3 regions of the Steroidobacter flavus genome follow, and region 2 is predicted to be linked to each of the others. Evidence: riboswitches for the same ligand, from Rfam matches in the RefSeq annotation. Region 2 holds a riboswitch; each other region holds the start of a gene.
What was found. Region 2 has a riboswitch for cyclic di-GMP ahead of ACFPN2_RS18585 (M23 family metallopeptidase). Riboswitches for the same ligand answer to the same signal wherever they lie in the genome.

Region 1: linked by a shared signal. The riboswitch ahead of ACFPN2_RS13160 (fibronectin type III domain-containing protein) and the one ahead of ACFPN2_RS18585 (M23 family metallopeptidase) in region 2 are both predicted to bind cyclic di-GMP.
Region 3: linked by a shared signal. The riboswitch ahead of ACFPN2_RS24425 (putative Ig domain-containing protein) and the one ahead of ACFPN2_RS18585 (M23 family metallopeptidase) in region 2 are both predicted to bind cyclic di-GMP.

Annotation. Positions count from the first base shown of each region.
Region 1 covers NZ_JBHSDU010000003.1:1,756,275-1,759,546, forward strand. Annotated here, with positions in the region: gene ACFPN2_RS13160 (fibronectin type III domain-containing protein) at 1-1,787, opposite strand, end outside; cyclic di-GMP riboswitch class I at 2,014-2,117, opposite strand; cyclic di-GMP riboswitch class I at 2,228-2,312, opposite strand; gene ACFPN2_RS13165 (fibronectin type III domain-containing protein) at 2,631-3,272, opposite strand, start outside.
Region 2 covers NZ_JBHSDU010000003.1:2,967,384-2,970,655, reverse strand. Annotated here, with positions in the region: gene secA (preprotein translocase subunit SecA) at 1-595, opposite strand, end outside; gene ACFPN2_RS18585 (M23 family metallopeptidase) at 772-1,692, opposite strand; cyclic di-GMP riboswitch class I at 1,871-1,974, opposite strand; gene ACFPN2_RS18580 (DciA family protein) at 2,042-2,356, shown strand; gene lpxC (UDP-3-O-acyl-N-acetylglucosamine deacetylase) at 2,454-3,272, opposite strand, start outside.
Region 3 covers NZ_JBHSDU010000014.1:378,168-381,439, reverse strand. Annotated here, with positions in the region: gene ACFPN2_RS24435 (flavin reductase) at 1-1, opposite strand, end outside; gene ACFPN2_RS24430 (cupin domain-containing protein) at 19-525, opposite strand; gene ACFPN2_RS24425 (putative Ig domain-containing protein) at 654-1,559, opposite strand; cyclic di-GMP riboswitch class I at 1,722-1,822, opposite strand; gene ACFPN2_RS24420 (FAD-dependent oxidoreductase) at 2,024-3,272, opposite strand, start outside.

The DNA.
Region 1 (3,272 bases), 1.2 Mb from region 2:
TTCACCGCGAAGTACCACACACCGGAAGTCAGACCGGTGACCGTGTAAGTCGACAGGCCGGCATTCGCGATCTGCACCGTCTGATCGAGGCTCGAGGCGCTGCGCCCGTACACCACGCGATAGCCCGCCAGGTTGGTCAGCGAGGAACCGTCGGTGTTGGTGGTCGGCGGCGTCCAGGACAGCGTGGCGCTGCCATTCGTCGCCTGCAGCACCGTGATCGAGAACGACGGCAGCGAGGCAGTCAGCGTGCCGTCGCTCACAGCGATCGCGATGTTTGAGTAGGTGCCCGCGTTCGCGGAGGTCGGCGTGCCGGACAGACGGCCCGTCGACGAGTTGAACGTCGCCCAGCTCGGACGATTCGTGATCGTGTAGGTCAGCGCGTTGCCATCCGGATCGCTCGCGGTCGGCTGGAAGCTGTAGGTCGCGCCTCCCGACACGGTCGTTGCCGGCGTGCCGCTGATCGTCGGCGCGCGATTGGTCGGAGTGGCCGCCGTGACAGTGATCGCGAAGGCCGGCAGCGTCGCTGTGAGATTACCGTCGGTCACGCTGATCCGAATGTTCGAGAACGTGCCCGCCGCGGTCGGCGTGCCGCTCACGCGTCCCGTATCGGCATTGCAGGTCGCCCAGGTCGGGCAATTCGTGAACGTGTAGCGCAGCGTGTTGCCATCCGGATCGCTCGCGGTCGGCGTGAACGAATACGCCGTGCCCGTGGTCGCAGTGGTCGCCGGCGTGCCGCTGATCGTCGGCGCACGATTTGGCGCCGCGCTGACCACGATCGTGAATGCCGGCAGTGACGTGGTCGTGCGGCCGTCGCTGACACCGACGGTCACTCTCGCATAGGTGCCAACATCGGTGGTCGCCGGTGTGCCGCTCAAGCGGCCAGTCGCGGTGCTGAAGGTCGCCCAGCGCGGCAGATTGCTGACGCGGAAAACCAGCGTATCGCCATCGGCATCGCTGGCGCTCGGCACGAACGAATACGTCTGCATCACCTGCACGCTCGTTCCCGGCGTGCCGGTAATCGTCGGCGCACGATTGTCGAGACCACGCACCTGGATGGAGAACGCCGGCAGCAGGACCGTGCTGGTGCCGTCGTTGACGCTGATGACGATGTTCGAATACGTCGCGACGTTGGTCGCACCCGGCGTGCCCGACAGCTGGCCGGTCGCGGTGTTGAAAGTCATCCACGACGGACGATTGGAAATCGAGAACCGCAGACGATCGTTTTCCAGATCGCTGGTGGTCGGTCGGAACGAGTAAGCCTGATCCACGATCACCGACGACGCCGGCGTGCCGGAAATCGTCGGCGGGCTGTTGCCCGACGGACAACTGGCCGAACACACCTTGATCTTGAACGTAACCGAGCTCGTGTCGCGACCGTCGGTGACGCTGATGGTGATGTCCTCGCTCTCACCGACATTCGTGGCTTGCGGAATGCCGCTCAGCCTGCCGGTCTCGGTGTCGAAGCTCGCCCAGGTGGGCTTGTTGGTGACGAAGTACTCGAGGAAGTCGTCGTCGTCGTCGGTCGCGAGCGGCGTGAAAGAGTAAGCCTCGCCCGCAGCCACCGTCGTGGGTGGAACGCCGGTGACCGACGGAGGCTGATTCGCCGGTGTCGGCAACGCCGGGTCGTCGGCGCCAGTGTCGCCCGCCGGCGGCTGCTCGCTGACGGCGCCGCCCGTTAAACTGCTGCCGCTATCGTCGTCGCCGCCGCCGCAGGCGCTCAACGACGCCGCAATCAAGGCCAGCAGCGCTCGCTGCAGGAAGGTCTTCCCGAAAAGTGTTGGAATCATTGCTCGTACCTTGGCTTCGCGCGCAACGACGACGGCCCGAAGACCGGCGTTGAGTTGCGTTGCTGTTTTCCGGATGTGATGCAGCCATCGCGGTCGAGACGCGAGGCTCGAAGCGCAGGGAAAGGTTGGCGCGCACGGGCTGGTGCGCTATCGGCAGCTCATTCGTTACACCTTCGCTCGTGCACGCGCTCGCAAGGGGCCTTGCGAACATCGTGTCGGTGGCGAAAGTGGCAACCCCGCTGTCATAGGAGCGCGGCGCATCGCACGCTGCGTTCCAGTAGACCGGAGGCTTTGCGTCCCCGCCTTTCGACGGGTTTGCCGATATCACTTTCTGCTGCTCCCTAGTTGGTCATGTTGACCCCGGGGCCGCGTGGCGCGATCGAACAGCAGCAAGGAAGGCGAGAAGGATGACGGCTAGCTCGGTGACGCAAGAAGAGCTGGCCGGCAACCCCGCTATCCCCAGCTCACGCTGTAGGACCGGAGGCTTTGCGTCGCCGTCTTTCGACGGTTATGCCCTGGTGAAGGGTTGTTCTGCCGGCTCTGCGTCTCTCACCGCTCTCGCTGCCGTGAGGCCGCGTCCAGTAGAGCGAATGCGATTCGACAAATTCCGATTGAACAAAACTTCGTGGTCGGGACGCAGTAAATCGTAGGAAATTTGTTTTTGCAATTGTCGGTGGCGGCCGACAGCACTGCGGTGGATTTGTCACTGCGAATTCACATAACAACGTCAGAATCCAGACGGCGCTCGTGTATGCGAGCCGATATTTAACAGTCCATAAAACGCAAAGCGGCGGCTGGATCGCTCCAGCCGCCGCTGTTTCATCAACGTTCTACCGTCGAGAGTTACGGCACGACCTTCGAGGAGACGTTCGAGTTCGAGCTCTCCGTGCCGTTGCTCGTGTAAGCGCGCACCGCGAAGTAGTAGGTGCCCGGCGAGAGACTGCTCAGCGAATACGTGGTGACGCTCGGGTTCGAGATCTGCACCGTCTGCGTCAGCGCGCTCGCGCTCGTGCCGTACGAGATGCGATAGCCAGCCAGGTTGCTCAGCGTGCTGCCATCCGTGTTCGAAGTCGGAGCAGTCCAGCTCAGCGTTGCACCACCGTTGGACACATCGACCACGTTGATCGCGAACGCTGCCAGCGAAGTGGTCGCACGACCGTCGCTCACGCTGATGGTGATGTTGGCGTACGAGCCGACTTGCGTGGCGCTCGGCGTGCCGGTCAGCTGACCGGTGCTGGTGTTGAACGTGGCCCAGCTCGGACGATTCGCGATCGAGTACGTCAGCGTGTTGCCATCCGGATCGCTCGCGGTCGGACGGAAGCTATAAGCGCTGCCCGCGTTGACCGAGGTCGACGGCGTGCCGCTGATGACCGGCGCGCGGTTGGTGGAATTGGAAACGACGATCGAGAACGCCGGTAGCGAAGTGGTCACACGACCGTCGCTCACGCCGATCACGATGTTCGAGAACGTGCCGGTCGCGGTCGG
Region 2 (3,272 bases):
GCACGCGGTCCTCGAGACGAAACGCGAGGTTGTCGCGCAGGTAGTCGAAGCCGAATTCGTTGTTGGTGCCGTAGGTGATGTCGCAGGCGTAAGCGGCGCGCTTCTCGTCCGAGCTCTGGCCGCTCTTGATCACGCCGACCGTCAGGCCGAGGAACCGATAGACCCGGCCCATCCAGTCCGCGTCGCGCGAGGCCAGGTATTCGTTGACCGTCACCACGTGCACGCCCTTGGCGGGCAGCGCATTCAGATAGGCGCCCAGGGTGGCCATCAGCGTCTTACCTTCGCCGGTGCGCATTTCGGCGATCTTGCCCTGGTGCAGGACCGTGCCGCCGATCAGCTGCACGTCGAAGTGCCGCATGCCGAGCACCCGGCGCGCCGCCTCGCGGGTGGCCGCGAAGGCCTGGGGCGCAATGTCATCCAGAGTCTTGCCCTGGGCCAGCAACTGGCGGAATTCCGCCGTCTTGGCCTGCAACTGCTCGTCGGACAGCGCCTTGAAGGAAGCCTCCAGGGCATTGGTCTTGTCGACGATCTTGGAATAACCGCTCAAAAGCCGCTGATTGCGACTGCCGAACAGCTGGGTCAGCCAATTCGCCACGCTGAAACTCCGGGGATGGGGCTTATGGGGCCCGCAAAGCCTGTTGGGAAAAGCCCGTTATTGTACACGCGCGCCCGGCGACTCTAATTACGGTCTCGCAAGCCCAATGCAAGGCTGGCCCGGGCCGCCGCTTGGCTGGGGGCGGCTAAAGCGAAAACAAGCTGAACAGGTGCTTTTTACCGACGCACGAATGTCATCGGATCCACGGCACGGCCCTGCTTGAGCACTTCGAAATGCAGGTGCGGGCCGGTGGAGCGGCCGGTCGAGCCGATCAGCGCGATGGGCTGGCCTTTCTGGACGGTGTCGCCGACCTGGACCAGCGCCTTGGAATTGTGGCCGTAGCGGGTCACGTAGCCGTTGCCGTGATTGATCTCGACCGTGCGGCCGTAGCCGAAGCGATCCTTGGAATAAGTGACCACGCCCGAGGCGACCGCCAGGACCTGCGATCCGGCCGGGCCCGCGAAGTCGACGCCCTGGTGGTAGGCATTGCGGCCGGTGAACGGGTCGGCGCGATAGCCGAAATGCGAAGAAATCCAGCCCTGCAGCACCGGCCGGCCGTCCGGCACGACCTGGCGGCTCACATTGCGCGTGGAGATCATGCTTTCCAGCACGCTCAGCTGGCGCTCGCGGTCGCGGATCTGATTGGTCAGGTCGTCGAGCATCACGGTCAGCTCGGGCGCGGCGACGGTGGCGCCTTCCAGCAGCCCTTCGGGACCGCCGACGGCGGGCTCGCTATCGAAATTGAACTCGCCCTTATCGAGATTGGCCATCTCGGTGAGCCGGCGGCCCAGGGCATCGAGGCGGATCACATGCGCATTCATCTGGCCGACCCGGCTGGTCAGCGCATCGAGCCGTTCCTGCAGATCGCGCCGGGCATTGGCGACTTCGAGGCGTTGTTGCTCGAGTTTCGCGCCCCACTCCGTGACCTGCGCGGCCGGGTCGAGCACCAGGCCGCTGCGACCGAGCTGGATGCCCGCGAACAGCACGCCGGCGAGCACTATCGCCACGGACGCAATCGTCACCGTCATCGCCAAGGGGCGGCCAAGCTCGAACTGCCGAGCCTTGCCGAAGCGCTTGGAGAACACGATGACGTTCATTTGATCACTACCTTCTCTCTTTCGCGCCCTAAACGCCCAGCTTCCACTGGCGGCACGACAATACGTTCACACCCGCCTTGAACCAGCGCGCTTCCAGCGACAAGGTTCGCGACGATAGAGCCGATAGGCTCGAGCAGAACTGCGGTGGACGTAGAACCGATATGTTCGAGTTGTACATCCTGGCAACCCCGCTATCGTGGCGCGACCCGCTTCATGCGTGCCTGCTGCCGTAGACCGGTGGCTTTGCGTCCCCGCCTTTCGACGGGTTTGCCCTTAACAGTGGCTGGAATATGCATAACGTAGCGTCAAAAGATCAAGCGTCCAGCGCCCAGATTGGTGCTTTCAGCGTATGACTGATCGTTTCAAACCGCTGAGCGGGACGATTGGCCCGTTATTCGCGCAACTCGAGCAACGCGTCGCGGCGCATGCCGAACTCACGGAGAGGATCCGTTCTGCGCTCGCGGGACCAGAAAAAGATCATGTCGTGTCAGCGAGTTGCCAGGACGACACGTTGGTCGTGCTGGCGGACTCGGCCGCCTGGTGCCCGCAGATTCGTTATGCGCAGGCGCAATTACTGGAACTGTTAAATGGTTCCGGTGAGAACAAGGTCACAAAACTAAAAGTACGAGTTGGAAGGCGTCCGCAAGGGTTATCGCAGGCCTAAAACGCCCGATCAGCGCAACGGATGCCGCTGTTACTAAACAGCCTTCGCAAGCCGCCGAGTTTTCGGCGCAGCCGGGGGCACTAAGAAAACGGCAGATTTACGCGCTGACCATCGCGGCAGCGGGTACGTACGAGATGGGCGAGTCTTTGGGATTGTCGAAGGTCACAGGTTCCCACGCGTTCGGCGTGTTGATCAGCTTGCGGACCAGCTGATTGTTGAGCGCGTGGCCGGATTTGTGGCCGCTGAATTCGCCGATCAGGCTCTTGCCGAGCAGGTACAGATCGCCGATCGCGTCCAGGATTTTATGTTTGACGAACTCGTCCTCGTAGCGCAGGCCGTCTTCGTTCAACACGCGGTATTCGTCCAGCACGATGGCGTTGTCCAGGGTGCCGCCGAGCGCCAGGTTCTTCGAGCGCATATATTCCAGGTCGCGCATGAAGCCGAAGGTCCGCGCGCGGCTGATTTCTTTCAGATAGGACGTCGTGGAAAAGTCCATCGACGCGGTCTGCGAGCGCTTTTTGAAGACCGGGTGATTGAACTCGATCTCCATGTTGACCTTGAAGCCGTTGTACGGCTCGAAGCGGGCCCACTTGTCGCCGTCGCGCACTTCCAGCGGCGCGAGCACGCGGACGAAACGTTTCGGCGCGGCCTGCTCTTCGATGCCGGCCGACTGTAATAAGAACACGAACGGGCCGGCACTGCCGTCCATGATCGGGACCTCTTCGGCCGACAGGTCCACATAGGCGTTATCGAGGCCCAGACCGGCAAATGCCGACAACAGATGCTCGACCGTGTTGACCCGGACATCGCCGTTGAACAGGGACGTGCCCAGCATGGTATCGCCGACGTTTTCGGCGTACGCGCGCACGTCCACCGGCTCGTTGAGGTCGGTGCGACGGAACACAACGCCGGTGTC
Region 3 (3,272 bases), on a different contig from region 2:
CGAACCGGCTCCTCGCTGCTACCAGTCGTTGCCGGCTGTCGCGGCTGCCTTCAGCGCTTCCTCGGTGGAGATCTCCTTGCCGCTGTCATCGACGAAGTGAATGTCGAACGCCGCGTCGGCGACCAGGAACAGCACGCAATCCACCTTCGAGGTGCAGCGGAATCGATGCACGTGTTTGCCGGGCAGCTGGGAATACGCGCCGACCTTCAGCATCACCGGACGCTCGCCCAGCATCTGGGCCAGCGGCGCCCCTTGCAGAATGACGATTTCTTCGGAGGGCGTGTGCCAGTGGAAAGGCACCACGCAGCCGGGCCGCATGCGCACCATTAGAGTCCCGGGGCCCTTGCTGATGTCGCCGCGCAATCCTGCAAATGACGTGCATTCGGGCACGCCGGGAGAGGATTGGAAATCCGCCGCGTTCGGATCCTGCAGCAGCATTCCGCCCTCGTGGGCCAGGGCCGATGTCCCGAGCATCGCTGTCAGAGCGCAGGCCGCCAGCAGGGTGATCCCGTGTTTTTTCCGCATCGTTCGTGGTATCCCGTGTTTGATAAAACAGGTATATCAGATATGCGGTTTATGTGCAATTGACCATGGAGCCAGAAAAAGACACGGCGATCCAATGCGGATCGCCGTGTCTGAGCTTGCTGTTGAGATTACTGCACGATCTTGCTTGCGACGTTCGAATTGCCGCTTTCCGTGCCATTCGACGTGTAAGCGCGCACCGCGAAGTAGTAGGTGCCCGGCGAGAGGTTGTCGAACGTGTAGCTCGTGATACCCACGTTCGCTACTTGCACCGACTGCGTCATCGCGTTCGGCGAGGTGCCGTAGGCGATGCGATAGCCGGCGAGGTTGGTCAGTGTGCTGCCGTCGGTGTTCTGAGTCGGCGGCGTCCAGGACAGCTCGGCGCCACCGTTAGAAACATCGACCACGTTGATCGCGAACGCCGGCAGCGCTGCCGTGGATCTGCCGTCGCTCACGCTGATCGTGATGTTGCCGTATGAGCCGACCTGCGTGGCGTTCGGCGTGCCGGACAGCTGACCGGTGACCGTGTTGAACGTTGCCCAGCTCGGACGATTGGCGATCGAGAAGGCGAGCGTGGTGCTGTCAGAGTCGCTGGCGGTCGGGCGGAAGTTATAGGCGCTGCCGGCGTTGACAGAGCGAGTTGGCGAGCCCGAGATCGTCGGCGCGGCGTTCGCTGGAGTGGTGGAACCCCGCACCGACGCGGTGATGGAGAAGGCCGGCAGGGTTCTCACATTGACGCCGTCGCTGACGCGGATCTGGATGTTGCCCCACGAGCCCGGCGACTTCGGATAACCCATCAGGCGGCCGCTGCCGGTGCTGAACGCGGCCCATGATGGCTTGTTCACGATCGAAAACGTCAGCGTGCGACCTTCCGGATCGCGCGCCGTCGGGAGGAAATCATAAGTGGTGTAGGTGTAGAGCGAGGTGGTCGGCGAGCCGCTGATCGTCGGCGGCTGATTGACGGTTTGGGCTTCGGCGGTGGCGGCGACTGCCAGGTAAGCGGCGAACGAAGCAACGAGAGATGTGGCGATGCGCATGAAGTGACTCCAGCAAGCTCAGTTTTCGATGCCAGCCCGCAGCGCGCTGTGGTCGCGGCAATGCGGGTACGTATGTCTGGCAAGGGAAGCTGGCGTTGCGGAGCCGGCGCTGATCGCGCGGGTCGCTGGCCTGACACTTCACGCATCGAGCTGTCAGCTCGAAGCGGCAACCCCGCTATCCGTGATGCGGCTGTTTTTACAGCGGCATCCGAGGACCGGAGGCTTTGCGTCGCCGTCTTTCGACGGGTATGCCCTTACTCGACGGGAGGCATTGTGCTGGAGGCGGGGCCGATCAACTATCCGACCGGCCCTCATGGGGCGCTGGCAAATGCTGGCAAAGCGTTTGAGGCCAACCCGTAGCGATCGTCGAGCGTACGTAGTCGGTACGGGCGCGCTGCTAGTCGATTACGTAGGAGTGCTCATGAGTTGAAGGGTATGAGCGGTGAACCGTCACCGAAGGCAGATCACACGCTCGTGGGATCAATGGCAAGCGTCCGACGCGGACCTCCTCGGAAGGTAGAGAACATATCGACAGTGCGCTGCCACTGAGTCATCTCGAGTCCTGCGTAACCGCAGACTGCGTGGACGATTCGGCGTTTGACGAAGGGCAGCTTGCTGGCAAAGCCGCTCGCGAGCCGGTTGGCAGCGGCGCCGAATGCCCCAGCCGAGTCGGCAAGTGTGGAGAGGGTGCGGCTGGCTGTTTCGTAGGTTCGTAGCTGAGATTCGCGTGCCGCTTGATAGGCGGCGAGTGCAATGGGTACTTGCGGTGCCCCCGTCAGGCGCAGGGCTGCCGCCAGAGTGATTGCATCAGCCAACGCCATGTTCGCGCCCATTCCCAATTGGGGATCGAACGCATGCGCCGCGTCGCCAATGCAGACGAGATGCTTGGTGTGCCAGGTCTGCATCCGAACGTGCGCAAACGACCAATGCTGAAGGGCATCGAATCCTGTCAACCCGTCGAGCGAGTTGTGTAGCTCCGGATACTTCGAGGCCAGAGCCAGGCGCCAAGCGTCGAAGTCGCCTCGCTCCAGTGCCTCAACCTGAGACTGAGACTTGTTGATGAACAGCGTCGCGCGGTGTTTTCCTCGTTCATCGACGCCCGTTGGGAGTACGCCGATATATTCCTCGTGGCCGTGATGGATCTGCAGGAGTTGCCCCGGATCGCAGGCTGCCGGCAGGAGCACGTCGACGCTTAGTGCCCCCTGCTCGCGGCGTGCAACTTCAACGGACGGTGTGACACGAAGTCGCAATCGAGAATGGACGCCGTCACTAACGACGATGACGTCATAGGGACCGGATTTTCCGCCGTCGTCCAGAGTGAGCCAGGTCGCGCCATCGCTCGTTGCGATGTCGTGAACGCACACGCCCGATCGGACATCGGTGCACGCGTTCGTGAGTGCGTTCCAAAGACTGCGATACAACGCGGGACGGCGAATGCCCACGGCGTGGTCGTGCAAGCCCGATGGATAGACCACACGAAAGGCGGTGGCGCTGGCTGTATCCACGCGGCAGATGCGATCGATGCGGGTCCCCTGAGATTCGATCGAGGCGAGCAGGCCCAGCGCTCGCAACGCATCCAGTCCCACCGGCTGCAGCAGCAGGCCGGCGCCTTGCGGTACCGAGGGTTGCCGGCGTTCGAACACGGTGACGCGGTGACCGTGCCGGCTGAGCAGGATTGCGACACTCATGCCGGCGATACCGGCGCCAATGACT